Pigmentiphaga aceris: one gene and its partners. The protein of the gene in region 1 interacts with the protein of each later gene in a pairwise test. Links are inferred from orthologs where the notes say so. Each region holds a gene or a part of one and is shown in the gene's direction. Other genes may lie near its edges.

What was found.
Region 2: the proteins of FXN63_RS04940 (region 1) and FXN63_RS25610 interact in binary tests that used the Escherichia coli proteins (3 or more experiments, as listed by UniProt). The link is inferred for Pigmentiphaga aceris from one-to-one orthologs.
Region 3: the proteins of FXN63_RS04940 (region 1) and FXN63_RS25615 interact in binary tests that used the Escherichia coli proteins (3 or more experiments, as listed by UniProt). The link is inferred for Pigmentiphaga aceris from one-to-one orthologs.

The regions. Positions count from the first base shown.
Region 1 is NZ_CP043046.1:1,170,446-1,180,868, forward strand. What follows is about bases 3,993-6,877. They hold FXN63_RS04940 ((2,3-dihydroxybenzoyl)adenylate synthase), read left to right. Parts: upstream 3,993-4,560; coding sequence 4,561-6,195; downstream 6,196-6,877. Other genes in these bases: FXN63_RS04935 (4'-phosphopantetheinyl transferase family protein), read left to right, coding at 3,993-4,546; FXN63_RS04945 (phosphopantetheine-binding protein), read left to right, coding at 6,291-6,545; FXN63_RS04950 (non-ribosomal peptide synthetase), read left to right, coding at 6,553-6,877. Also shown: FXN63_RS04910 (ABC transporter substrate-binding protein), read left to right, coding at 1-136; FXN63_RS04915 (branched-chain amino acid ABC transporter permease), read left to right, coding at 156-1,025; FXN63_RS04920 (branched-chain amino acid ABC transporter permease), read left to right, coding at 1,022-2,011; FXN63_RS04925 (ABC transporter ATP-binding protein), read left to right, coding at 2,008-2,907; FXN63_RS04930 (ABC transporter ATP-binding protein), read left to right, coding at 2,904-3,647; more of FXN63_RS04935, read left to right, coding at 3,653-3,992; more of FXN63_RS04950, read left to right, coding at 6,878-10,423. UniProt on the Escherichia coli protein: Involved in the biosynthesis of the siderophore enterobactin (enterochelin), which is a macrocyclic trimeric lactone of N-(2,3-dihydroxybenzoyl)-serine.
Region 2 is NZ_CP043046.1:5,924,806-5,935,283, forward strand. The notes cover bases 7,539-10,478. They hold FXN63_RS25610 (isochorismatase family protein), read left to right. Parts: upstream 7,539-8,642; coding sequence 8,643-9,314; downstream 9,315-10,478. Other genes in these bases: FXN63_RS25600 (isochorismate synthase), read left to right, coding at 7,539-8,156; FXN63_RS25605 (lysozyme inhibitor LprI family protein), read left to right, coding at 8,246-8,575; FXN63_RS25615 (2,3-dihydro-2,3-dihydroxybenzoate dehydrogenase), read left to right, coding at 9,311-10,183; FXN63_RS25620 (SDR family oxidoreductase), read left to right, coding at 10,357-10,478. Outside these bases: FXN63_RS25560 (aldo/keto reductase), read left to right, coding at 1-134; FXN63_RS25565 (hypothetical protein), read right to left, coding at 173-715; FXN63_RS25570 (MFS transporter), read right to left, coding at 771-2,183; FXN63_RS25575 (methionine ABC transporter permease), read right to left, coding at 2,280-2,936; FXN63_RS25580 (methionine ABC transporter ATP-binding protein), read right to left, coding at 2,914-4,071; FXN63_RS25585 (MetQ/NlpA family ABC transporter substrate-binding protein), read right to left, coding at 4,154-4,984; FXN63_RS25590 (thioredoxin family protein), read left to right, coding at 5,423-5,758; rocF (arginase), read left to right, coding at 5,857-6,795; more of FXN63_RS25600, read left to right, coding at 6,933-7,538. UniProt on the Escherichia coli protein: Involved in the biosynthesis of the siderophore enterobactin (enterochelin), which is a macrocyclic trimeric lactone of N-(2,3-dihydroxybenzoyl)-serine.
Region 3 is NZ_CP043046.1:5,933,133-5,939,239, forward strand. Bases 1-2,919 are described here. They hold FXN63_RS25615 (2,3-dihydro-2,3-dihydroxybenzoate dehydrogenase), read left to right. Parts: upstream 1-983; coding sequence 984-1,856; downstream 1,857-2,919. Other genes in these bases: FXN63_RS25605 (lysozyme inhibitor LprI family protein), read left to right, coding at 1-248; FXN63_RS25610 (isochorismatase family protein), read left to right, coding at 316-987; FXN63_RS25620 (SDR family oxidoreductase), read left to right, coding at 2,030-2,809; FXN63_RS25625 (DNA-binding protein), read right to left, coding at 2,871-2,919. Outside these bases: more of FXN63_RS25625, read right to left, coding at 2,920-3,311; FXN63_RS25630 (MarR family transcriptional regulator), read right to left, coding at 3,277-3,984; FXN63_RS25635 (competence protein CoiA), read left to right, coding at 4,076-4,864; FXN63_RS25640 (secondary thiamine-phosphate synthase enzyme YjbQ), read right to left, coding at 4,971-5,456; FXN63_RS25645 (hypothetical protein), read right to left, coding at 5,670-5,873; FXN63_RS25650 (SDR family oxidoreductase), read right to left, coding at 6,062-6,107. UniProt on the Escherichia coli protein: Involved in the biosynthesis of the siderophore enterobactin (enterochelin), which is a macrocyclic trimeric lactone of N-(2,3-dihydroxybenzoyl)-serine.

The DNA.
Region 1 (10,423 bases):
GCGCTTCGACGCGCGCAACAACCAGGCCATTCTGGACATCTACGTGAACGAAGTGCGTCGCGGTGCCGACGGCAAGCCGTTCAACACCGTGGTCCACACCTACCCGGCGATCCAGGACCCGGGTCCGAAGGCCTGATCGGGGCCGCGCACACATCGTGTCCTACTACCTTGTCCAGACGCTGAACGCGCTGTCCTTCTCGGTGTTGCTGATGCTCACCGGGCTGGGCCTGTCGCTGGTGCTGAGCCTGATGAACTTCGTGAACCTCACGCACGGTTCATTTTTCCTGCTGGGCGGCTACGTGGCTATCCATTGGATAGGCGCAGGCGCACCGTGGTGGATGGCATTCCCCGCTGCTTTTGTGATCGCTGGCGCGGTCGGTCTGGTGCTGGACCGCTTCCCCTTCGGCCGCTTCTATCCGCGCACGCACCTGATGCAGGTGCTGCTGACCTACGGCCTGTCGGTGATCTTTGCCGACCTGATGCGCTGGGGCTTCGGGGCAGATACGGTGTCGCTGCCCACGCCAGAACTGTTGCGCGGCGTGGTGTTTGTCGCGGGTCTGCCATTCCCGATCTATCGCCTGTTCATCATCGCCACGGGCGGTGTGCTGGCGCTGGGGCTTTGGTATGCGATTGACCGCACCTTGTGGGGCGCGGCGATCCGCGCCTGCGTGATCGATCGCGGCATTGTCGAAACCCTGGGTTTGAATACGCGGCGCATCTTCACTGTGGGCGTGGTGCTGGCGGCGGGCCTGGGCGGCCTGGGTGGCGCACTGGGCTCGGGCATGTTGTCGGCATATCCGGGACTGGATGAAGAAGTGCTGTTGCTGGCCTTGCTGGTGGTGGTGGTCGGTGGCCTGGGTAGCTTTGGCGGCACGGTGCTGAGCGCCTTGCTGCTTGGCTTTGTCACGACCTTCAGCCGTGTGTGGCTGCCGGAATTCGCCAACTTCCTGTCGCTTGGCATCATGGCAGCGGTGTTGGTCATGTGGCCGTCGGGCCTGGTCGTGCGCAAGATGAGGCAGGTATGAGCGCCCATCTGAACACCACCACGCATCAGGCACCTGCGCCTGCCAAGTACCGTTTGGGCGACAAGATTGCGGCCGGGCTGGTGCTGCTGTTGGCGCTGATCCCGTTGGTATCTGGCGACGGATTTTCGCTGCGCTTCGGTGCCGAAATCCTGTTGATCGGCACCGCGGTGATGAGCCTGAATCTGCTGATCGGTGGCGGTGGCCTGGTGTCGCTGGGCCATGCGGCGGTGTTTGGCGCGGCGGGTTACAGCGCGGCAGTTGCTGCCGGTTCCTGGGGGGCACAACTGCCGGTAATGCTCGTGATCGGTATCTTCGCCGGCATGCTGATCGCCAGCATCATAGGCCTGGTTACCTTGCGCAGTGCCGGCCTGTTCTTCCTGGTGCTGACCTTGGTGGTTGGTCAGATGGTCTGGGAACTGGCCTTCCGCTGGCGCGATGTCACCGGTGGTGCAGACGGCCTGCGCGGCTTCCCGAAACTGGCGCTGGGCAGCCTGCGCCTGGACACGCCTTTGGCTTTGTATCTGGTGGCGGCTGCCATTGCGCTGGTCGGGTGGGCAGTCACGCGCAGCTTCCAACGGGCACCGATTGGCCAAGCCTTGGCCGGTGTGCGCGATCAGCCGATTCGCATGGGGGCACTGGGTTATCAGGTTGGCCGCATCCGTGTGACTGCCTTCCTGTTGGCAGGTGCGGTGGCCGGTGCAGCGGGTGCGATCTATCCCTTCGTGAACCAATATATCGGCCCGAACTCGGTTCACTGGAGCATGTCGGCAGCGCTGATCATCATGGCGGTGATCGGCGGCGTGGGCTCTCTGTACGGCGGGTATCTGGGCGCATTGGTCTACCTGTTCGTGCAGACCGAAGTCAGCTCGTACACCGACCGCTGGCAACTGGTGATCGGCCTGATCTTCGTGGCCACCGTCATCTTGATGCCCAACGGCATTGCGCACTGGCTGGGCCAGCGCGGTGTGCGGGGAGGGCGGTCATGAGTCTGTTGCCGACCTTCGCATGGCCGACGTTTGCCTTGCCGACTTCTGTGTCGTCCGCTGCAATGCCTGCCGATGCATCATCCGGTGCTGCATCACCAAACGCCGCATGCCCAATTCCTACGTCTGCCGATGCCCAGCCGCACGCGCTGCTGCGCATCACCGACATCGCCAAGTCCTTCGGCGCGTCACGTGTGCTGGAATCGGTCAGCCTTGATGTGCGCGCCGGCGAAACGCTTGGCCTGATCGGGCCGAACGGCGCGGGCAAGACCACCTTGTTCAACATCATCACCGGGTTCCTGCACGCCGATACCGGCACGGTGCTGTTCGAGGGGCGTGACCTGGGCACCATGCCGTCGCCTGCGCGCGCGCGGCTTGGGCTGGTGCGCACCTTCCAGAAAAGCCTGGTGTTCCCGACGCAATCGATTCGCCGCAACGTTGCCATGGCCGTGCGTGCGCAAGGGAGCGGAGCTTATCGCTGGTGGGGTGGCCGCGCTGCCCATGCGCAGGCCGACGCCACGGCGCAGGCGCTGATCGATGGCTGCGCATTGGCCGGTCGTGGTGACGAGCTGGTGGCTGACCTGTCTTACGGTGAACAACGCATCGTCGACATGCTGATCGCGCTGGCGCAATCGCCGCGTGTGCTGCTGCTGGACGAACCCACGGCCGGGCTATCGACTGAGGAAGCTGCGCAGTTGCTGGCGCTGGTGCGTCAGCATCATGCGCAGACCGCCGTTGTACTGATCGCCCATGACATCGACGTGGTGTTCCGCGAATGCGACCGCATTGCGGTGCTGGACCTGGGACGCTTGATCGCCATCGATACGCCTGAAGTCGTGCGCCAGCATCCGGGTGTGCGCGCAGCCTACCTGGGCGCACTGGCCGAGGTGCAGGCATGAGCAACACCGATCAACTCGTGCGTTTCGAAAGCGTCTCGGCGGGCTATGGCGGCGTTACGGTCCTGGATCGCATCGATCTGAGCCTGGCGCGTGGCGAGGTGTTGGCCGTGCTCGGTCGCAACGGTGCGGGCAAGACCACGCTGCTGAACGCCTTGTTCAACCTGGGGCCGGAACTGAGCGGACGCATCACGGTGAAAGGCGAGTCCGTCACCAACTGGCCCACGCATCGCATCGCTCGCCTGGGCCTGGCTTTGGTGCCGCAAGGGCGCGGCGTGTTCCACACCCTTGCCGTGCACGAAAGCCTGCGCCTGGCGACGCTGGCACGCAAGCCGGCTGGCAGGTCGGTTAGCCCCTCGGCTAGCCCCTGGACGCTCGATCGCGTCTACCGCGAATTCCCCCGCCTGCATGAGCGTCGTCTGGCATCCAGCGGCGCACTCAGCGGCGGCGAGCGGCAGATGCTAGCGCTGGCGCGTGCGCTGCTGACGCAGGCCGACACCATCGTGCTCGACGAGCCCAGCGAAGGTCTGGCCCCGCTGGCGGTCGAAGAAGTGCTGGTGCATCACGTCTCCCGGCTGGCGGCAGAAGGTCTGACGGTGGTACTGGCGGAACAGAACGTGGCGATGGCCTTGCGGGTTGCCACCCGCGCGCTGGTGCTGTCGGCAGGACGTATGGTGTTCGACGGCACCCCGGCGGCGCTTGCCGCCGACCATGCGCTGCATCAAGAGCACCTTGGGGTCTAGGCGGCATGATCCACGTCACCCTGGTCCGCACCGATATCCACGACATGCTGCTCGCGCAGATGATGAACGCCTTGTCGCCTGCCGAACGCGCCCGTGCCGCGCGCTTTCGCACGGCGGCGGACCGGCGTCGACACGTGGTGGCCAGGACGGTGTTGAAAAGCCTGCTGGCCGAGCAATTGGATGTGCAGGCGCAAGACGTGCAACTGTCGGTAGGTGCGTATGGCAAGCCGGTGTTGGTGCGGCATGGCTATGACGCACATCTCCAATACGGTGCACGCGCATCCATGCCCAACGCAGCGCCGGCCCATCTGTCATCCGTTCACACTTTTGACGCGCTGCACTTCAACCTGTCGCACAGTGGTGATCTGGCCCTGATTGCACTGGCTCCGGTGCCTGTTGGCATCGACCTGGAACGCGATACCCCGGCCGATGCAAATGCCTTGGTGCAGGCGTGGTTCACCCCGGCCGAACAAGGCCGGCTGGCGCGCGGTGACGATGATTTCCTGTCGCTCTGGACTGCGCGCGAAGCCGTGCTGAAAGCGGTTGGAACCGGCTTGTCTGCCGACCCGGCTGCTTTCTCGTTGCCATCGCAGAAGTCGACCACGATGCAGTCTGCAAGTGGCCTGCCGCAGTTCGAGCCGGTACAGATTCCAGCTGCAAGTGCAGGGTCTGAATTCCAGGGCTATATCGTGGCTGCGCTCGCGCTCGACGCTGCCCAGGCCAATGCCCACGCTGCGATTCCACCCACGCTGATCGCCCCCTACCGCGCCGCCATCGCCTTGCGCGGCGCAGCGCTGCCCGTGCAACTTCATTACGCCGACGCTGCCCGGTTCAGCCCACGCGTTACGCTGGATGCCCTTGCACCCGCGTCTGCCGACGCCATGTGCGTGCTCTCCTGATTCGAAGACATTCCATGACCCTGACCGCTCAACAAATCTGGCCCGAGGAATTTGCCCAACGCTACCGCGCTGCCGGTCATTGGCGTGGCGAAACCTTCGGCAGCTATCTGCGCGAACGCGCCGCCGCCCACCCCGAGCGGGTGGCGATTGTCGCGGGCGACACGCGCTGGACCTATGCCGAATTGGATGCACGCGCCGATGCGCTGGCGCGTGGGCTGCTGGACGCAGGTATCAAGCCGGGCGAGCGGGTCATCGTTCATCTGCCGAACATCCCGGAATTCCTGTCGGTGGTGTTCGGCCTGTTCCGCGCTGGCATCTTGCCGCTGTATGCGCTGCCCGCCCACCGCATCACGGAAATCGAACACTTCGCCAACAGTGGCGAAGCCGTGGGGTACGTTGCCGCCGAGCGCCACGATGGCTTCGACTACCGTGCCCTGGCACGAGAACTGAAAACCCGCGTGGCGTCAGTAAAGAACGTGTTCATCGTTGGTAATGCTGATGAATTCACTTCGTTCGACGCGCTGGAAGCGCAGGGCCGCGCAAGCAACACGGAACCCGTGCCGCCCGTGCCGTCCACGGTGGCCTTCCTGCAGATTTCGGGCGGCAGCACTGGCCTGTCCAAGCTGATCCCGCGCACGCACGACGACTACATCTACACGCTGCGCGAAAGCGCGCGCATCTGCGGGCTGGATGGCGACAGTGTGTTTATGGGCGCGCTGCCCATTGCCCACAATTACCCCATGAGTTCGCCGGGCGTACTGGGTGCCCTGTACGCCGGGTCACGCGTGGTGCTCAGCCCCTCGCCCAGCCCGGAAGCTGCCTTCCCGCTGATCGAGCGCGAGCGTGTCACCGACGTCAGTCTGGTGCCGCCTCTGTTGCTGGTGTGGATGCAGGCAGCGCCGGGAACCAAGGCCGACTTGTCGAGCCTGAAAGTGGTGCAAGTGGGTGGTGCAAAGCTGATGCCGGAAGTGGCACGCCGTGTGCGCCCGACGCTGGGCGTGACTTTGCAGCAGGTGTTCGGCATGGCCGAAGGGCTGGTCAACTACACGCGCCTGGATGACCCGGAAGAACTCATCATCCAGACCCAGGGTCGTCCGATCAGCGAAGACGACGAAGTACTGGTGGTCGATGACCAGGGCAATGCCGTGCCGGAAGGCGAAGCCGGTTATCTGTTGACGCGTGGTCCTTACACGATCCGTGGATATCACAACAACCCGTCGGCCAATGCGCGCTCGTTCACGGAAGACGGTTTTTACCGCACCGGCGACATCGTGAAGCGCACGCCGGAAGGTTACGTGGTGGTGCAGGGGCGGGCGACCGATCACATCAATCGTGCAGGCGAAAAAATCTCGGCAGAAGAGATCGAAGATCACTTGCTGGCGCACCCGCAGGTCTTCGATGCGGCGGTGGTGTCCATCCCCGACGAATACCTGGGCGAGCGCAGCTGTGCCTTCATCATTGCGCAGGGCGAGCGGCCCAAGGGCGCAGTGCTGAAGCAGTGGATACGTTCACGCGGGCTGGCCGAGTTCAAGGTGCCGGACCAGGTGGTGTTCGTTGACAGTTTCAGTGCCACGGCGGCACTCAAGGTCAGTCGCAAGGAATTGCGTGCGGCCTTGCGTGCGCAGTTGACCGCGCAAGACGACGCTTAAAACGCCACATCGAACGCCACATCAAACGCAGGGCACAACCCGGTATCGAATTTTTTCCCGCCAGTCGGGACGGCGCATGGCGCCAAGGTAACCCCATGACAGATGCAACGCAGACCCTGAGCCTTGAACAAATGCGCGCCGACATCGCGCGGATTCTGCATGAAGACCCGTCCGAGATCGGTGACGAAGACAGCCTGATCGACCTGGGCCTGGACTCGATCCGCGCGATGGCGCTGGTGACGCGCTGGCGCGACGCTGGTGCCACCGTCGAGTTCTCTGAACTGGCGGAAGATGCACGCCTGAGCCACTGGTGGGCCGTGGTCGAACGTGCGTTGGCACGCAAGGCCTGAACCACCCATGACGACGCACCACGCAGACCAAGGCAGCGCTGAGTTGACCCAAGACGATCCGACCGGCACGCAGGTGAGCCAAAGCGCGCTGACGTCATCTCCCTTGACGTCATCTCCATTGACGCCTTCCCCGCTTACCGAAGCCCAGACCGGTCTTTGGTACGCGCAGCGCATGGATCTGAACAATCCGATCTTCAATACTGGGCAATACGCAGAGCTGCGTGGCCCGCTGGATCTGGAAGCCATGCGCCGCGCAGTCGACACCAGCATGGCCGAGGCCGATGGCCTGGCCGTGCGTGTTATCGACATGCCCGAGGCACCGCAGCAAGTGGTCGATCCGGCGCTGCGGCCAACGCTGCAAGTCATCGATCTGCGTGATGAGTCCGACCCGATGGCAGCCGCCCAGGCGCGCATGCGTGCAGACCTGCACGGCCCTATCGACACCGCCATTGGTCCGCTGGCCTCGCAACGTCTGTTCATCTTGGGCGACGAACACCATCTTTGGTATCAGCGTGTGCACCACGTGGCCACCGACGGCTACGGCATGGCCTTGATCGACGGCCGGGTGTCCCAGCTGTATGCCGCCTACACGGGCGCAAGCCAGGACACAGGTTCTCCACTGGGCAACTTCCAGGCGGTACTGAACGAAGACGCGGAGTACCGAACGTCGGCATTGCGCGAACGTGATCGGGCATTCTGGCTGAATGCGTTTGCGCAGCCTGCGCCGGTTGCCAATCTGGCTGACGGCATGCCGGTCAGCGGTCACCGTTTCCTGCACGCATCGCAGCCTTTGCCCGAACCGCTGGCTGCCGCCATGCGCACGCTGGAATCTGCCACGCAGGTGTCGTGGCCCGATATCCTGGTGGCGCTGACGGCCGCTTATCTGTGCCGGCATTCCGGTCAGCAAAGCACGGTAGTCGGTGTGCCGTGGATGGGCCGTCTGGGCAGCCCCAGCGCGCGTGTGCCGGCCATGGTGATGAACATCGTGCCCTTGCAGGTCACGGTGGACGAAGATGCACCAATCGGGGATTTCCTGGTCGAGACCTCGAAAGCCATGCGTCGTGCGCGTCGTCACGGTCGTTATCGCAGTGAACAGCTGCGTCGTGATCTGGGCTTGCTTGGCGGTCGCAAACGTCTGTACGGACCCTTGATCAACGTGCTGCCCTTTGATGATTCCTGGGGCATGGCGGGGCTGGCGGCGCAGCGGCATATCCTGGGCACCGGCCCGGTCGATGACCTGAGCGTCACCTTCCGCGCCGACAACACCGGTCGCGGGCTGCGGCTGGCTATCGATGCCAACCCGGCGCTGTATTCGCAGGCCGATGTGGCGGCGCACTTGGCGCGCCTGGAACACTTCCTGGCCAAAGCGCTGGCAGCCGCAAGCCTGGCGCATGTCCCGACGCTGACCCCGGCAGAGACGCATCGCTGGCTGGTGGAAGTCAACAACACCAACCACCCGGTGGACGCCACTACGCTGTCGGCGCTGATTGCCAGCACCATGCAGGCACACCCGGATGCCGACGCGCTGGTATATGGCCCCAACACGCTGACCTACGCCGAGCTGGATGCGCGCACCGCCGGGCTTGCACAGCGCCTGCGTGATGAAGGCGTGCAACGCGGCGACATCGTTGCGGTTGCCATCCCGCGTTCGATTGAACTGGTGCTGGCCCTGGTGTCCATTCTGCGCGCGGGTGCTGCCTACCTGCCGCTGGACATCAGCCATCCGCGCGAACGCCTGGCAACCATTCTGCGTTCGGCCACGCCACGCCTGTTGCTGTCGGTGCCGAAGGTGGTGCCGGTCCTGCCCGACAACGCACCCTTGCTGTTGCTGAACGCCTGCGAGCCGGACGCCTTGCAAGCAGGCCAGACCCTGGCCCCCACCACTACGATTGCCATCGAACCGGCTCGCCCGACCGATGCCGCCTACGTGATCTACACCTCGGGTTCCACCGGTGCGCCCAAGGGCGTGGTGGTGGAACACGATGCCATCGTCAACCGTCTGGAATGGATGCGCACGCAGTACGCCGTGGGCGCTGGTGACCGCATTCTGCAGAAGACGCCGGCGACCTTCGACGTGTCGGTCTGGGAATTTTTCCTGCCGCTGCTGGTGGGTGCCACCCTGGTCGTGGCCCCGCCCGAAGCGCACAAAGACCCGGCCTGGTTGGCTGCCATCGTGCGCACGCACGGCATCACCACCATGCACTTCGTGCCGTCGATGCTGGCTGCGTTCCTGGCTGAACCGAGCGCCGCAGGACTGTCGCCGCGCCTGGTGTTCTGCAGCGGTGAAGAACTGCCTGCAGCCTTGCGTGATCGCTTCCATGCCGTGATGCAAGGCGAGCTGCACAACCTGTATGGCCCGACCGAAGCGGCCGTGGATGTGAGCTACTGGCCAGCATCCGCAGACGATCGCTCGCAGCCCGTGCCCATCGGTTTCCCGGTGTGGAATACCGCCTTGTACGTGCTGGATGACCGCATGCGCCCGGTGCCGGCAGGGGTGCCCGGCAACCTGTACCTGGCAGGCCGGCAACTGGCGCGTGGTTATCTTGGCCAACCCGAACTGACTGAATCGCGCTTCGTACCCAACCCCTTCCAGCCGGGTGCGCGCATGTACGCAACCGGTGACCTGGCGCGCTGGCGCGAAGATGGTGCCATGGTCTTCCTGGGGCGTTCAGACCATCAGGTGAAGATTCGCGGCCAACGCATCGAACTGGGCGAGATCGAAAGCGTGATCGCCAGCGTGCCTACCGTGGCGCATGTGGCGGTCATCGTGCGCACCGACCGTCCGGGCGACCAGCACATCGTGGCCTACGTAGTGGCGCAAGACGATGCCACGCTGGATGTCGACACCTTGCGCACCCATGCTGCGGCGCGCTTGCCCGACTACATGGTGCCCTCGGCCTTCATGCCGCTGGCTGCCTTGCCGGTCACGGCAAACGGCAAGCTCGACCGCAACGCCTTGCCGGCCCCGGCCTTTGCTGCGCGGGTGGGTCGTGCGGCAGCGGCAGGGTCCGAGCAGATCGTTGCCACCTTGTACGCACAGGTGCTGGGGCGTGAAGACACGATCGGTGCCGACGACGATTTCTTTGAACTCGGCGGGCATTCGTTGCTGGCCGCACGTCTTGCCTTGGCGGTCCGCGAGAAGTGGGGACAGGTGCTTGGCCTGGGGGCCATCTTTGCGCATCCCACCGTGGCGCGCCTGGCCGCGTATCTGGATGCGCGTGAAGCCCTGGCACATGCGCCTACCGATACCGAAGGCTTTGGTCCGGTCATCACCTTGCGTCATGGCGACGCGGCCCGTGCGCCCTTGTTCTGCGTACACCCGGCCGGTGGCCTGAGCTGGTGCTACGGCACATTGGCGCGAGCGATGGACCCGGCACGCACGGTCTACGGCCTGCAAGCCCATGCGCTCAGCCCCGACAATGCCGAGTCGCCCACCAGCCTGGACGAGATGGCGGCATCCTACGTCGACACCGTGCTGACCTTGCAACCCGAAGGCCCGTACCACCTGGCCGGCTGGTCGGTGGGTGGCATTCTGGCGCACGCCATGGCCGTGGTGCTGCAACAGCGCGGCCACCAGATTGGCACGCTGGCCATGCTGGACTCCTTCCCCAGCGACCTGTGGCGCGACGAACCTGAGCCGCCCGAAGACGCGGTCTACAAAGCCTTGTTGCTGATCGCGGGTTACGACCCCACCGAACTGAAGCAGGTGGCCCACACCCGCGACGGCGTGATCGGCTTCCTGCGTGACAGCGGCCATGTGCTGGGCGAACTGTCGGACGACATGCTCGACGGCGTGTTCCGCGTGGTGGCCGGCAACAACCGGCTGGTGCGCTTGCAGCGTCATCGGCACGTGGCCGGTCGCATCACCTACTTCCGTG
Region 2 (10,478 bases), 4.8 Mb from region 1 along the record:
ACGAAGCCGTCACCTGCGTCATTCCCGGCACCGCCAACGCCCGCTACGCCGCCGACAATATTGGTGCCGCATACGGGCGGCTGCCTGACCCGGTACTGCGCAAGCGCATGGAAGTGTTCATCGACGGCGTGTAAGAACGTGGCTTGCAGAACGCGGCTTGCGCGTCGCCCAATCAGCGCGACGCTTCCTGAAGCATGTCACGCAGATACCAATCTTGGGTAAAGGTGTTGAGATCACCAATTTGCTTTCCCAGTACGCCCAGCCACCCACCTGTCCACGTGGCATATGCGGACGAACCATCAAGCTTGAGCATGTTCTGGGGCAGTGTTCGCATGGTGTAGACCGGATTCTGGGTCTGTAGATCCTCGCCTATGGTCCGGAAATAGTTGCCCTCCATCATGAGTTTTGCACTGCCTCGATAGGCCAGTAACACCCGTTCGAACTTGGTGTCCTTCAAGCTCTCAGCGCTTTGGAAGAGCGCCCGAAGCACGTCAGCCGCAGCGACCTCACCACCCACGCTACGCAGGTCAATGACAAGTACCGACGGCACAAGCCCATATTGGTGGTAGGCCCAAAGCGAAATGTTGGCGTTGCGCGCATCTTCTGCCAGACGAGACGCAACCGGCTGGCTGACGCGAACAACGTTCCAGGCGCTGACGCCAACGATCACGGCAACAATACCTACACCCAGCTTCACTGCAACTTTCAAGGTCATGCTCCTTTCAACCACCAGGACAAAGCGAGCACGTGATCGTGCTCTGCCGAGAACATCAAAGCAGGCGTTTTTGCTTCGCAACCACGCCGATGGCAAGCAGCACCAATACCGCCAGAACCAGATAGATCTGCTGGCTTGCCACCAGCGTGGCTTGCGCACCGGCGTGGCTTCCTCCGCCTAATCCTGCTTGCACGGAATCCGCGCGTGCATGCACCAATACCGTTGCCACCGCCGTGGACATCGAAATGGCAATCTGGCGCATCAGGTTCTTGGCCTGATAAGCCTGGGCGAAACGGTCTTCACCCAATTCCCGGAAGCTCAAACCCGCCACCGGCAACACCATCAGCACGCCAAAACATCCCTTGGCGATGATGCCCGGCCACAGCGCGTAGGCAGAGGAACCAGCCGGCACAAAGGCGAACCACAGCGCCGCCAGGAACATCGCGCCCAGTCCAGCCAGCATCAAGGGCTTTTTGTTCGGCAGCAGCTTGGACCAGCGCAGGTAGGCCAGTGCCATGCACCACCCCGCCAGGCCACCCAGCGAACTGAGCCAGCCCGTGGTTCCCAGGCTGAATGCCAGGCCGTGTTCGGCGTAGACCGGGAACAGCGCATTGCCGAAGTTGGTCAACAGGTAATACAGGAAATACAGGCCCAGGCCGGTCAGATACACGGGGCTGTTCAACTGGCGAAAATGCAGCAGCGGCGACGCATGACGCCATTGCTGCACGGCGAAGGCTCCCATCAGTACCAACGCCACCAGGCACAGCGCAGCAACCTGCCAGGGGTGCGCAAACAAGCCGTAGCTTGCTTCGCTCAGACCCATCTGCAAGCCCACGGCGGCGATGCCGAACAGTAGTAATCCGCCCCATGCCCACGGCATAGGTGCACGGCCAGGATGCGCGTCAGGCAATAGCCACGCGCACCCGGCCAGCGCCAGCAAAGCGGGCGGCACGATGCCCAGGAAAATCCATGACCAGTTTCCGTGCGCCAGCAAGAAGGCCGACAAGACCGGGCCGATAGCACCGGCCGCGAATACAAAGATGATGAAGCGCCGCACCGCGGGGGCACGCTCGGCAGGCGGGAAACTCATGTTCACCAAGACCCGGCTGCTGGTGAACAAGGCACCGCCCCCAAGGCCTTGAAGGAAGCGCGCGGCGGTCAGTCCGTCGAGCGTGGTGCTGAACGCACAGGCCAATGCACCCGCGACAAACAGCGCCAATGCGCCGCACAGGTAGCGCCGGTAGCCAAGCTGTTCGGCCAGCCAGTGCTGCTTGACCAGCACCAGCATGCAGGCAATCGCGTAGGCGGCCTGCACCTGCACCACGGCTTGAGGCGGTGCGCCCACGCCGTGCATGATGGGCGACACGGCAAACACGAACATCGCGTTTTCCAGAAACTCGATGCCGGTGAGTGCGCCCAGCAGGCTCATCAGTAAATCGCGGCGGCGGCGATGTGCGGTCGTATCCATGTCTGCAGTCCGGGTAAGGACTGCAAGCTTAAGCCGATGCCGCAATCAATGTCTGGCAATTCTGCGCGGCGTGCGTGAGCTGCCTCAGCCGACAGCTCACCGCCGATGATCCACCTTGCGCGCAATCCACTCGCCCGTGAACTGCACGATAGACACCAGCGCAATCAGGATCGCGATGACCTCGAACATCACCCGCGTTTCATAACGCTCGTAGCCATAGCGGATCGCCAGGTCGCCCAACCCACCCGCCCCGACGGCACCCGCCATTGCAGACGCACCGATCATGCCGATGATGCACACCGTCATGCCGGTGACGATGCCCGGCAGCGCTTCGGGCAGCAACACATGGCGCACGATGTCGCGGCGGCGGCAGCCACTGGCGCGTGCGGCTTCGATCAAGCCGCGATCCACATCATTCAAGCTGACCTGCGCGATGCGCGTGTAGTAGGGCATCAGGCTCGCGCTCAGCGGCACGATGGCCGCCCAGGTGCCGAGCGTGGTGCCGACGAGGAACCGCGTCACCGGCAGCATCGCAACCAGCAAAATGATGAACGGGATCGCGCGGAACATGTTGATCACGATCGATAGGCTGCGGTTGAAACGCGGCAGTGGCCGTAGGCCGCCTACGGCCGTCACCGTCAGCGTCAATGCCAGCAAGAGGCCGCCGGAAATGGCGATCACGGCCGACACGCTGACCATCAGCAGGGTTTCCAGAAAGGCCTGGATGTACTTATCCAATACGGGCAGGGACATAACCAAGTATCTCGATGTGATCGGCCAGCGCGGTGTCGCCGACACGTGCTGCCTGGAACGTGTGCGTATGCAGGGTGGCGGCGGGCACTGACACCAGCAGACGGCCCTGGCCGTGGCCATCGATGCGATCCAGCCCGCCATGCAGCAGTGAAGCCCCTGGCCCCAACGCTGACAATGCCGCCAGTGGCACGCCCCCCATGTGGCTGTCCCCCGTGAACCGCAGCGCAATGATGGCGTTGCCTGCGCGGCCATCCAGGCTGGGCACCAGGGCTTGCGCAACATCGACCGGCAGATCGTGTTGCAAGGGGCGCAGCAATGCACGTGTGGCTGCCGCCTGCGGATCACCGAACACCTGCCACACATGGCCTTGCTCGACCAGCTTGCCACCATCGAGCACCAGTACACGCGTGCATACCTCGCGGATCACCGCCATGTCGTGCGTGATCAGCACCACCGTCAGGCCAAGGTCGCGATTGATGTCGCGCAGCAGGGCCAGGATGGATTGTGTGGTTTCAGGGTCGAGCGCGGACGTTGCTTCGTCGCACAGCAAGATGGCGGGCCGGTGCACCAGCGCACGCGCAATGCCAACGCGCTGCTTCTGTCCGCCCGACAGCTTGGCTGGATAGGTGTCGGCCTTGTCACGCAGGCCGACCAGGTCAAGCAGCGCATCGACGCGCTCGCGTACCTCGGCGGGTTTGACGCCCGCCACCTTCAAAGGCAGGCCGACGTTGTCGCGCACGGTCTTGGCCGACAGCAGATTGAAGTGCTGGAAGATCATGCCGACACGGCGGCGCAGGCCCAGCAGACCTGCATCGTTCAGGGTACTGACGTCCACATCGTCGATCAGCACGCGGCCCGCACTGGGCGGCTCCAGCATATTGATCGCGCGTAGCAGCGTGGACTTGCCTGCGCCGCTGCGCCCGATGATGCCGAATATCTCGCCACGCCCGATCGAGAAAGACACCTCGCTCAGCGCATTCACCTGTGCACCGCCCGGGCCGGCGTAAGCCTTGCGCACGCCGTCGAACACGATGTGCGCCTCGGCAGGCACGGTGGCAGCCACCGGCCGCGCGGGCGCAACGACCACTCCTTTCGAGGCGGCCAACGCTGACACCAGTTGCAGTTTCGCAGGCATGCTCAGAAAACCGGAATGAAGTGGCCCACGCAGGTAGGCAAGATCCGCAAGACAGAACGGCGAACGCTACGCATCGTCACGCTCAGAACACCGGCAGCACGGAACCTTCGAACTTGGTCAGGATGAACTTGCGCACTTCCTCGGACTGATAGGCCTTCACCAGCGGAGCCACCCACGGTGCGTTCTTGTCTTTCTCGCGCACCACGATGATGTTCACGTAGGGGTTGTTCTCTTTCTTCTCGACCGCAATACCGTCGCGCGTGGCGATCAGGCCGGCCTGATAGGCAAAGCTGTTGACGATGGCGGCGGCGTCGACGTCTTGCAGCGAGCGCGCCAGCACCACAGACGCGATTTCAACGAATTCCAGCTTCTTGCTGTTGGACGTGACGTCGGCCAGGGTGGCGGTGCCGGTAAACGGATCGAAGCCATCACGCAAGGTGATCAGCCCCTGGTCGCGCAGGATGACCAGGGCACGGGTCTGGTTGCTGGGGTCGTTCGGGATGCCGACCTTCGCACCCGCAGGCAGCTCGGCCAGGGACTTGTAGCCCTTCTTGGTATAGAAGGCGATGGGCGAGATCAGCGTATTGCCTACTGAGACGATGGTGTAGCCACGCTGCTTGACCTGGTCACGCAGGAAAGGAATGTGCTGGAAGGAATTGGCCTCCAGGTCACCGTTGTTCAGCGCCTCGTTGGGGCTGGCCGAACCGGTGATGACGATGGGTTTGACGTTCAGGCCCTGCTTCTTGGCAACCTCGGTCACAACTTCCCAGATCTGCTCATCGACGCCGCCGCGCACGCCCACACGCAAGGGGCTGGGATCGGCGGCATGCGCCGCGCCGGCTGCGATCACGGAAGTAGCAAGCACGCTGCCGATCAAGCGACCGAGCGCAGAAGTAAAGAAACGAGAAGTCATGTGAAGCGCCTTCCATCGAACGGGTTTGGGTGACCGCCGAGTGTAGGAAGCCGGGTGCGCGCCAACTACGAATCATTCGTTGGCTGTTAATAACCGAAGCCCTGACCAAGCTAATAACCAGGGATACAGATCGGTCCGGCCTATATCCCTGCAAGAAATAAGATCAGCACAAAGATATGGTTTGGCCCGCGCGCGCCCGCTTCTAGACTGCACCTTCCCCGATCCCTGTCAGACGCCACCGGAGGACAACCATGCGATCCAAGCTGCGGCAATCCCTGCGCGCACTGCTGCGTGCATTTGCGGACACCACCCCGGCCTTCATCCTGCCCGACGGTTTTGTGGCACTGCCCACACGCGCTGACGCGCCCGATGCACAGCACGGCGGTCAACGCGCCCGGTCGCACGCATCCGCTGCGGACGACGGGTTAAGCTTGTCGGATGGAACAGATCGAACTGAACGACGGCAATGCAGACCGTTTCTTGCTTGATGCCAAGGGCATCTCACTGGTTGTATTCACCAGCAAGACCTGCGGCAATTGCAAACTCGCCCGCGAGCAACTCCCCCTGATGGAATTGCCGGTTGAACGCGTCTGCTGGATCGACGCGGGCGACAGCGGCGGCATCACGCAGCGCTACGAAGTCTTCCATCTGCCGTCGATGTACGTGGTGCGCGACGGCGTGTATTACGGTGCGGTGGCTGCCACCTTGGCAGCCTGGGATATTCAGCGACAGGTGGGCTTGGCGCTGAACAGTTACCCGGCCGAGCTTCCCTGATGTAAACAACAAAAAGCGCACAGGCTTGCCTGCGCGCTTTTTTGCTTTGGGCAACACGGTTCCTCTGAATTCCCCCCAGCGTCGAGCAGAATCCTTCCATGACTCAATCCTCGCTTTATCCCGGCGTCAGCCTGATCGGCGTGCCCACCGACATTGGCGCGGGCGCGCGGGGCGCGTCCATGGGGCCGCAGGCGCTGCGGGTGGCGGGTCTGGCCGAAGCGCTGCTGCAACGCGGCGTAGACGTTGAAGACATCGGTGACCTGAGCGGACCACGCACGCCATGGCTGGCACCGGTCGAGGGCTTCCGGCACCTGGCAGAAACCGCCGAGTGGAACCGCAGCACACACGACGCCGTCTACGGCGAACTCAAGCGCGGCCGCCTGCCCATCATGATGGGCGGCGATCACAGCCTGGGCATCGGGTCGGTCAGTGCCGCCGCGCGCCATTGCCGCGACACCGGCAAGGAACTGCTGGTGCTGTGGCTGGACGCCCATGCCGACTTCAACACACACTTGTTGACCCCTACCGGCAACATCCACGGCATGCCGGTGGCCTGCTTGTGCGGACACGGGCCTGAAGTGCTGACCTCGATCGGCGGCCATGTGCCGGCGATTCGCCACGACCAGATTCATCAGGTGGGCATCCGCAGCGTCGATGACGGCGAACGCGAGTTCATCCACGAGGCCGGCATCGAGGTCTACGACATGCGTTACATCGACGAGATGGGCATGCGCGCCACCATGGAACGGGTGCTGGCAGGGGTAGACGACTCGGTGCACCTGCACGTGAGTTTTGATGTCGATTTTCTGGACCCGTCCCTGGCTCCCGGCGTCGGCACCACGGTGCCGGGCGGTCCCACTTACCGCGAAGCCCAGCTGTGCATGGAAATGATCGCCGATACCGGGCGGCTGTGTTCGCTGGACATCGTGGAACTGAACCCGGCGCTGGACTTGCGCAACCAGACTGCCGATATGGCAGTGGATTTGGTGGAAAGTCTGTTCGGCAAATCGATTCTGGTGCGTCGCCCGGCGGGCTGAACCGGCCTGGGACGTAGATATCCCGCATGACAATCAGTGTCATCCCAGGTGCAAGTCACCAAGCAGCGCTAAAATCGTGAACTATTCTTATTCTCACGACTGTGGTGCTGCGTGCACCGCATCTGCCTGGACCTTGCATGAACGCACCCGTCCCCAGTGTGGCCGCTGCCGGCCCCGCCGCTGATTCCTGGTTTGCGAACTACCGCGCCGACGACTACCTGTTCGTCTCGCCAACTGCCAGCGTGCTGGGGCGGGATGCTGCGCTTACGTTGGCACCGGGGCCAGAACCACTGTGGCAACGCGCAGCCGACTTGCTGGCTGAAGCCCAGAACAGCGGCATTGCCGCGCCCGTGCTGATCGGTGCGGTTCCCTTCGATGCGTCACGCCCTGCCCGTCTGGTCGTGCCACGCCAATGCCAGCTTGATGGCCCGCTGGACCGTCGATCCATGAAGCCGGCAGCAAAAACATCGATTGCTACGCCAATCACCATGACGTCGGTTCCGCCCGAGGAAGGCTACGAAGCGGCCGTGACCGATGCGCTGGAGCGCTTTGCGGCCCGCGAACTCGACAAGGTGGTGCTTGCCCGCACCCTGGACATCACCCTGACCAGCCCGCCTGATCGGCCGATGTTGATGCGCAGCCTGTTGCAGCGCAATCCGCATGGGTTCACGTTCGCCATCCCCTTGGACGATAGCCAGACGGACGCTGGCAACCCGCCCGTGTTCCTGGGTGCCAGCCCGGAACTGCTGCTGCGCCGCCAGGGCCGACGCGTCATTCTCAACCCGCTGGCAGGGTCGGCCGCCAGACAGGCCGATCCCGTCGCAGACCGCGCAGCCGCCGATGCCTTGCTGGCCTCGGCCAAAGACCGGCACGAACACGCCATCGTGATCGATTCGATCGCTGCCGCGCTGCGTCCCTACTGCCGTGACTTGCGTCTGCCGGATGGCCCGACGCTGACATCCACCGATGCACTGTGGCATCTGTCCACCTGGATCGAAGCCGAGTTGGATGACCCGGCCGTCAGTTCCCTGGAACTGGCTTTGGCCTTGCACCCCACCCCGGCTGTCTGCGGCCACCCCACGGGCGCGGCCTTTGCTGCCATTCACGACCTGGAGCCCTTCGACCGGGGCTTCTTTGCGGGCCTGGTGGGCTGGTGCGACGCGCAGGGTGACGGCGAGTGGGCCGTGTCGCTGCGCTGCGCCGAAAGTGATGGTGCCAGCCTGCGTTTGTACGCAGGCGCAGGCGTGGTGCCAGGGTCAGAGCCCGCGCGTGAGCTGGCAGAAACCGGTGTGAAATTCCGCACTATGCTGGCAGCGCTTGGGTTGATGACGAGTCAACAGCCTGCTTCAGGAAGAGACTAACCAGCGAGGAACCTATGTTTGCGAAGATATCTTTGGCCCTGTCGTGCTTCATATCCGTGGGCTGTTATGCCAGGATGCCTGAGCCAGCCATGTGCGCCGACAGCGACATGAACAATCAACAGATATACGAATGTTCCAGGCAAAAGATCATCGACGCAGATGCCGAACTGAACCGCAGCTACAAGATGTTGAACGACAGCATCTCAAGCGGCTACAAAGCAGATCCGAAGCTGGGCAATGAGCTCCTGGAGCATGTCAAAAAATCCCAGCGAGCCTGGATCACGGTCAGGGACGAAAACTGTGCCATCGAGAGCTTTGTGATCACCCCCAGCACGCCTGCATTTGCAGCCACCAGGAATCTCTGCCTGGCCAGAGAGAGTTTTGCCAGAAGTCGTTATCTGAAAGAACTGATGTTCTGACATCAGACCCAGCATTTCCCGCGCGGCCGCCTGTCGGCCCGCCAAGCCCCCAGGAGCAAGTCACGCCGTGAGCATCCCCGTCATCACCCCCTACGCCATGCCCAGCGGCGCTGTGAAAAACCGCGTCAACTGGCGTCCCGACCCCTCGCGCGCGGTGCTGCTGGTGCACGACATGCAGGAATACTTCCTGGCCAAATACGACATGTCGCAGGCACCGATTCCTACTTTGATCGACCACGCCGTTCAACTGCGCGCGGCGTGCAATGCAGCGGGTGTGCCGGTGGTCTACACCGCCCAGCCCGTCGAGCAACCCTCAGGCGATCGTGCGCTGCTGAACGACTTCTGGGGCCCGGGCCTGACAGCGGCCGACAAGCACGCGCAGCAACCCGTCATCGAGGCGCTGAAACCCGGTCCGCAAGACACCGTGCTGACCAAGTGGCGCTACAGCGCCTTCCAACGCTCCAACCTGCGCGATCTGATGCGCGAATGGGGCCGCGACCAATTGATCATCTGCGGCATCTACGCGCACATCGGCTGCATGGCGACCGCCCTGGAAGCCTTCATGCAAGACGTGCAGCCCTTCTTTGTGCTGGATGCCGTGGCTGATTTCTCGGCAGCGGAACACCAGATGGCAATCACCTATGTGTCGGGCCGCTGCGGTGCAAGCCTGACGGTGGACGAAGTGGTGGCGGCACTGTCGAGCGCGACCGCAGACAAGACAGCGGAGCAGATCTCATGAGCGCCATGCCCGACGACAACGGCGAAGACAGCATCGCCAAACCAGGCGAACCCGCCGCCAACGACCGGATCGTTCCCCACACCCGGCCCATCGTCGGCGACTTCGCCGAGTCCCGGGTGCTGGTCACGGGTGCCGCCAGCGGCATCGGCGCAGCCGTGGTGCGTGCCTTGCTCGCGCAAGGCGCACGAGTAGCTGCGTTGGATCTGGACGAACTTGGTCTGGAAACCCTGCGCACAGAAGCCGCGCCCGGGCAGCTTCACCTGGCAACGGTTGATGTGTCGGACTCGGCCGCCGTGGACCGTGCAGTGGTTGAGGCCGAAGCCGCCATCGGCCACTTGGACAAGCTCGCCTGTGTGGCCGGCGTATTGCAGATGGGCAAGATCGTCGACCTGAGCGACGAACAATGGGCACGCCCGTTCGCGGTGAACGCCACCGGCACCTTCAACGTCTGCCGCGCAGTCGCACGCGGCATGATCGAACGCCGCAGCGGCAGCATCGTCAACATCAGCTCGAACGCCGCCGGCACGCCGCGCACAGGCATGGGGGCGTATGCGGCATCCAAGGCGGCAGTCAGCCAGCTGACACGCTGCCTGGCGCTGGAACTGGCGGAATACGGCATTCGCTGCAACATCGTGTCGCCCGGTTCCACGGATACCGAGATGCAACGCGCCATGTGGCGTGAAGGTTCGTCACGCGAAACCGTCATCGAAGGATCGCTTGCCGGATACCGGCTGGGCATTCCGCTGCGCCAGATCGCCACGCCGGAAGAAGTGGCGGAATCGGTGCTGTTCCTGCTGTCGGACCGCGCCAGCCACATCACGCTGCATGATCTGCGGGTGGATGGCGGAGCGACCTTAGATCAGGGCTGATCTTCAAGCAGGTACAGGCGGTGTGTCGCTGAAGAGGATGCGCCGCCTGCGGCATGGGTAGACACGGATCATGATCGCGTCTGATCGATCCCTGCCCCGGGATCAACCCTGGCAACCCTAAAGCAGATGCGCATGCGTTCTACACTTTGCGTTCTCATCAGCAAAGGCCTGTCATGACCCCCATCGCTTCCGCTCCTGACTTCACGCTTTCGGGCCAGCGCGCCCTCGTCACCGGTTCCAGCCAGGGCATCGGCCTGGCGCTGGCCGTGGCCTTGGGGCGGGCGGGTGCACAGGT
Region 3 (6,107 bases), 4.8 Mb from region 1 along the record:
ACCGCAGCTACAAGATGTTGAACGACAGCATCTCAAGCGGCTACAAAGCAGATCCGAAGCTGGGCAATGAGCTCCTGGAGCATGTCAAAAAATCCCAGCGAGCCTGGATCACGGTCAGGGACGAAAACTGTGCCATCGAGAGCTTTGTGATCACCCCCAGCACGCCTGCATTTGCAGCCACCAGGAATCTCTGCCTGGCCAGAGAGAGTTTTGCCAGAAGTCGTTATCTGAAAGAACTGATGTTCTGACATCAGACCCAGCATTTCCCGCGCGGCCGCCTGTCGGCCCGCCAAGCCCCCAGGAGCAAGTCACGCCGTGAGCATCCCCGTCATCACCCCCTACGCCATGCCCAGCGGCGCTGTGAAAAACCGCGTCAACTGGCGTCCCGACCCCTCGCGCGCGGTGCTGCTGGTGCACGACATGCAGGAATACTTCCTGGCCAAATACGACATGTCGCAGGCACCGATTCCTACTTTGATCGACCACGCCGTTCAACTGCGCGCGGCGTGCAATGCAGCGGGTGTGCCGGTGGTCTACACCGCCCAGCCCGTCGAGCAACCCTCAGGCGATCGTGCGCTGCTGAACGACTTCTGGGGCCCGGGCCTGACAGCGGCCGACAAGCACGCGCAGCAACCCGTCATCGAGGCGCTGAAACCCGGTCCGCAAGACACCGTGCTGACCAAGTGGCGCTACAGCGCCTTCCAACGCTCCAACCTGCGCGATCTGATGCGCGAATGGGGCCGCGACCAATTGATCATCTGCGGCATCTACGCGCACATCGGCTGCATGGCGACCGCCCTGGAAGCCTTCATGCAAGACGTGCAGCCCTTCTTTGTGCTGGATGCCGTGGCTGATTTCTCGGCAGCGGAACACCAGATGGCAATCACCTATGTGTCGGGCCGCTGCGGTGCAAGCCTGACGGTGGACGAAGTGGTGGCGGCACTGTCGAGCGCGACCGCAGACAAGACAGCGGAGCAGATCTCATGAGCGCCATGCCCGACGACAACGGCGAAGACAGCATCGCCAAACCAGGCGAACCCGCCGCCAACGACCGGATCGTTCCCCACACCCGGCCCATCGTCGGCGACTTCGCCGAGTCCCGGGTGCTGGTCACGGGTGCCGCCAGCGGCATCGGCGCAGCCGTGGTGCGTGCCTTGCTCGCGCAAGGCGCACGAGTAGCTGCGTTGGATCTGGACGAACTTGGTCTGGAAACCCTGCGCACAGAAGCCGCGCCCGGGCAGCTTCACCTGGCAACGGTTGATGTGTCGGACTCGGCCGCCGTGGACCGTGCAGTGGTTGAGGCCGAAGCCGCCATCGGCCACTTGGACAAGCTCGCCTGTGTGGCCGGCGTATTGCAGATGGGCAAGATCGTCGACCTGAGCGACGAACAATGGGCACGCCCGTTCGCGGTGAACGCCACCGGCACCTTCAACGTCTGCCGCGCAGTCGCACGCGGCATGATCGAACGCCGCAGCGGCAGCATCGTCAACATCAGCTCGAACGCCGCCGGCACGCCGCGCACAGGCATGGGGGCGTATGCGGCATCCAAGGCGGCAGTCAGCCAGCTGACACGCTGCCTGGCGCTGGAACTGGCGGAATACGGCATTCGCTGCAACATCGTGTCGCCCGGTTCCACGGATACCGAGATGCAACGCGCCATGTGGCGTGAAGGTTCGTCACGCGAAACCGTCATCGAAGGATCGCTTGCCGGATACCGGCTGGGCATTCCGCTGCGCCAGATCGCCACGCCGGAAGAAGTGGCGGAATCGGTGCTGTTCCTGCTGTCGGACCGCGCCAGCCACATCACGCTGCATGATCTGCGGGTGGATGGCGGAGCGACCTTAGATCAGGGCTGATCTTCAAGCAGGTACAGGCGGTGTGTCGCTGAAGAGGATGCGCCGCCTGCGGCATGGGTAGACACGGATCATGATCGCGTCTGATCGATCCCTGCCCCGGGATCAACCCTGGCAACCCTAAAGCAGATGCGCATGCGTTCTACACTTTGCGTTCTCATCAGCAAAGGCCTGTCATGACCCCCATCGCTTCCGCTCCTGACTTCACGCTTTCGGGCCAGCGCGCCCTCGTCACCGGTTCCAGCCAGGGCATCGGCCTGGCGCTGGCCGTGGCCTTGGGGCGGGCGGGTGCACAGGTGGTCTTGAACGGCCGCAATATCACCAAGCTGGAAGCAGCCGTGGTCGCCTTGCAGGAAGCCGGCATCGACGCACATGCCAGCGTGTTCGACGTGCAGGACGAAGCCAGCATCAACACCGCCATTGCCGCGCTTGGCACGACGCTTGGTCCCATCGACATCCTGGTGAACAACGCCGGCATGCAACTGCGCCGCTCGCTGGAACAGATCGAAAGCCACGAATGGCGACAGGTGATCGACCTGAACCTGACCTCGGCCTTCCTGGTCAGCAAGGCCGTCGTGCCCGGCATGATCGAACGCCAGCGCGGCAAGATCATCAACACCTGCTCGCTGATGAGCGACCTGGGCCGCGCCACCACCGGCCCCTACACCGCCAGCAAAGGCGGTTTGAAGATGCTGACCAAGGCCATGTGCGTGGACTGGGCGCGCCACAATATTCAGATCAACGGCATCGGCCCTGGCTACTTCCGAACCGAGATGACCCAGGCGCTGGTTGACGATGCAGAGTTCAGTGGCTGGCTGGCGAAACGCACGCCGGCGGGGCGTTGGGGCGAGGTGGAGGAACTGGGCGGTCTGGCAGTGTTCCTGGCGTCACCTGCCGCGAATTTCATCAACGGACAGGTGATCTTTGTGGATGGGGGCTTGTCGGCGGCGTTGTGAGACGCGAGGGGTGATAGTGCGGCTCGCTCAAGGGGAACGATGCAAGCGTATCGCGAGTCCATCAGACCGGACGGTTGTGTTGATCAAGTGCCAACGATTTGCGTACCTGATCCAAAAGGTCTCTGGCATTGGCCAGGCAGTCGACCACCACAGAGTCCGGCACCAGATCTCCAGAGTAGTCCGACAAGTTGCGCTGCTTGCGCAGCGCATCGAGCACGATTACTTGCGTAGCTGATGTGCCTAAAGTCAGCGGCAGGGTCTGAATGACCGTCTGGTGATGACCGGGCTTGCTGGTCAGCGTGCGATACCCCTTCACATAGAGCGCCAGCATCGCGAGTTGCATAATGGCTTTGTATGCCGCGTCAAACCGATTTTCGGCGCTCAACTCATCAAGCTGCGCATCCAGGATGTTGCGCTCGGCCGCGGCAAGCAGCCGGGCGGCGTGAGCACCGTCGGGGCTGACTGCATCAAGGCTGATTCCCAACAAGTTCTGCAAGCTCACGGTCACTTCCCGTCAGGAACAACTTCGGTTTGGACAGCACGTCGTGCAGGAAAGCTTGGGTGCGCAGGGACGATACAAATGCGAGCTCAGAAAATACCTTGGGGTTGATTTCGCGCCCAAGGCTGGCCTGCGCGGGATGCAGCAGTTCAACTGCCTGCGCAAAGCCGATGTCCCCGATCAGCATTACGTCGACATCGCTGCCCGCCGTTTCTCGACCCTGGGCAACCGAGCCGAAAACGAAGGCTACACGCAGTTGCGGCATGACGGTTGTCAGTGCCTGGACCAAAACATCCACCACGCCGGAGGTCTTGCGAAGAATGCTGGCGACCTCGGCAAACACGGGGCAGTTGGTATCAGCCCAGTACAGCACCTGGTTTCCTCGCCGCTCGCGCGCGAGCAACCCGACTTCTGCCAGCCGTGTCAGCTCTCGGGTGATCGTGCCTGCGGGCAGACCAGTGCGACGCGCGATCTCGCGGCCATGCAGCGCTTCTTCGGGGCGAAGCAACAGCAGACCAAGAACGCGGCGACGATATTCGGGGAAAAGGGTAGCGGCAAGTGATTGATGCATAATTAGCGACGATTGTCGCCTTATTTGCATCGATATACCAAGCGATTTGCTTGGCGCTTGTCGGAAGCCAGCAAACTTGTGGGCCATCAGGAAGGAACTGGGCATTTACCTGCGCGCTGTTTGTCCACCCTCCCATTGACTAGGTGATCACCATCCACGATGGTGCTCGCTGGACATTCCGGGATGGGGACTACGCATGCTCACCGCAACTCGCCAGCAGGACGGGGTCAAGGTGGTGGCCGCTTATGTGGATAAATCCCATGGGCCTTTCCTGTGCACAAGTTGTCAACGCCCGCTGATCCTCAACAAGGGGCGGATACGGGTGCACCACTTTCGCCATCCGCCACAAGTGGCCCGCGCGCATGGGCAAGGTGAGAGTCTGGAACACCTGCACTGCAAGATGGAGATATTCGACGCGCTTGCGCAGCATGCATCTGTCACCGATGTTGAGCTGGAAAAGCATCTTGGCCCGGTGGTGGCCGATGTGTTTGCCTACATTCACGGGCAGCCCGTGGCGGTGGAAGTGCAGCGCAGTGTGCTGAGCGTGGCCGAGATTCGGGAACGCACACAGGCCTATACCGGGCTTGGCATCAACGTGTTGTGGATTGCCGTTTTCCCGGATGCCCCGACTGACACTGAACACAGCCCGAAGGCCTGCGAACGATGGCTGCACGCGGCATATCTGGGCCGCGTGTATTACTGGGTGAACGGCTTGTCGCTGCGGCCGGTGCACTTCGACGATATGCAGTTGCCGGTGGATGGACGAAGCTGGATCGAGCCGGGTGGTGCCAGGCGTTTCAGCTCGCCCTACACCCGCACGTCACAACGCTATCGAACACCTTGCGCCGGGCCGTTGGTGGACTTGGTCAACGACTTTCGGCCACGGTTGCTGGGGCCTTTTGCGGGCGGCACCATCGATGTGCCGCAGCGCCGTCTGTTCCTGGATCGCCGACCGCGCTGGTGGCAGGCGATCCGGCCAGATTGAGCTTGTTCAACCGAGTAGATCTGCGCCCGCGACAAGCTGCATGAATCTCGCCCCGGTTGGATAGAAATCACCCGTCAGTCCAAACCGGACATTCAACGCAGCACCGTCATTCCGACCATTCATCAAACGGGCTGCGTGCCTCGGCGGCTTTTGCGCTGCCGATCAAGGTCACCGTGATCTTGCGGTCATGGGGCACGGTGCGGTGTTCCCACAGGAATACGCCCTGCCACGTGCCGAGCGCCAATCGACCATCGGTGACGGGCACGCTCAGGCTGGTGGCGGTAAGCGTTGCGCGCACGTGGGCAGACATGTCGTCCGGGCCTTCTGCACGGTGCACAAACAACGCGTCACCGTCTTCCACCAGCCGCGCGAAATAACGTTCCAGGTCGTCGCGCACATCCGGATCGGCGTTCTCGGTGATGACCAGCGAGCAACTGGTGTGATGCACGAATATCTGCGCCACGCCGGTCTGAATGCCGCTTTGGCTGACCAGGCTGCGCAGCCGGTCACTGATCTCGACCGTGCCACGGCCGGAGGTCGATACCGCGAAGACATGTTGGACGAATTGGGTAGCGGATTGCAGCTTCGGCATGGGGCGCTCGGTGGGTGGCTGAGGCATCAGTCTAAAGGACTGGCTCATATGCGCTGACCAATATGAACTGGTTCACGTGGACCAGGCCCATGGGCTGCAGCACATGGACCGGGGCACCCGCACGAAGCACATGCATCAGCCATGCGCGGGTCCACATGCCAACAGGCCCGCCAGCGCTTGCATGGCGGGCCTGCGTTTCACATTTCAGTCGTGCTACTGGTCGTTCATCGACGCCTTGGCAGCCTGCTCGGGCGTCAGGCCTTCGTAGAACTGGTCGGTGAACCATTCGGCTTCTTCTTCAATGTAGCCCTGGGCTTCATCGAGCGAGGCACCAGCAGCCACCAGAAAGCCTTCCACTTCCGTACACCACTGGATCAACGCGGCGGTTTCCGGGTCCAGCTCTTCATTCTTTGCCATCGTTGGCTCCTTGGGACGTGCACGGCGAGCTGCCGTGCGTTCAATCAAGGTGAAACGATAGCGCGGATTTCGTCGCGCCAAGCGTTACCAGCACGCGTCTTGATCGCCTGGCGCAACACCCGCAATGCGGATCACGCACTGCTGACCACACACTTGCTGACCAAGCACTGCTGATCACGCGATACCAATCAATACGGGCTGGCCGTCGGACGCACCACCAGTTCGCTGACGTCC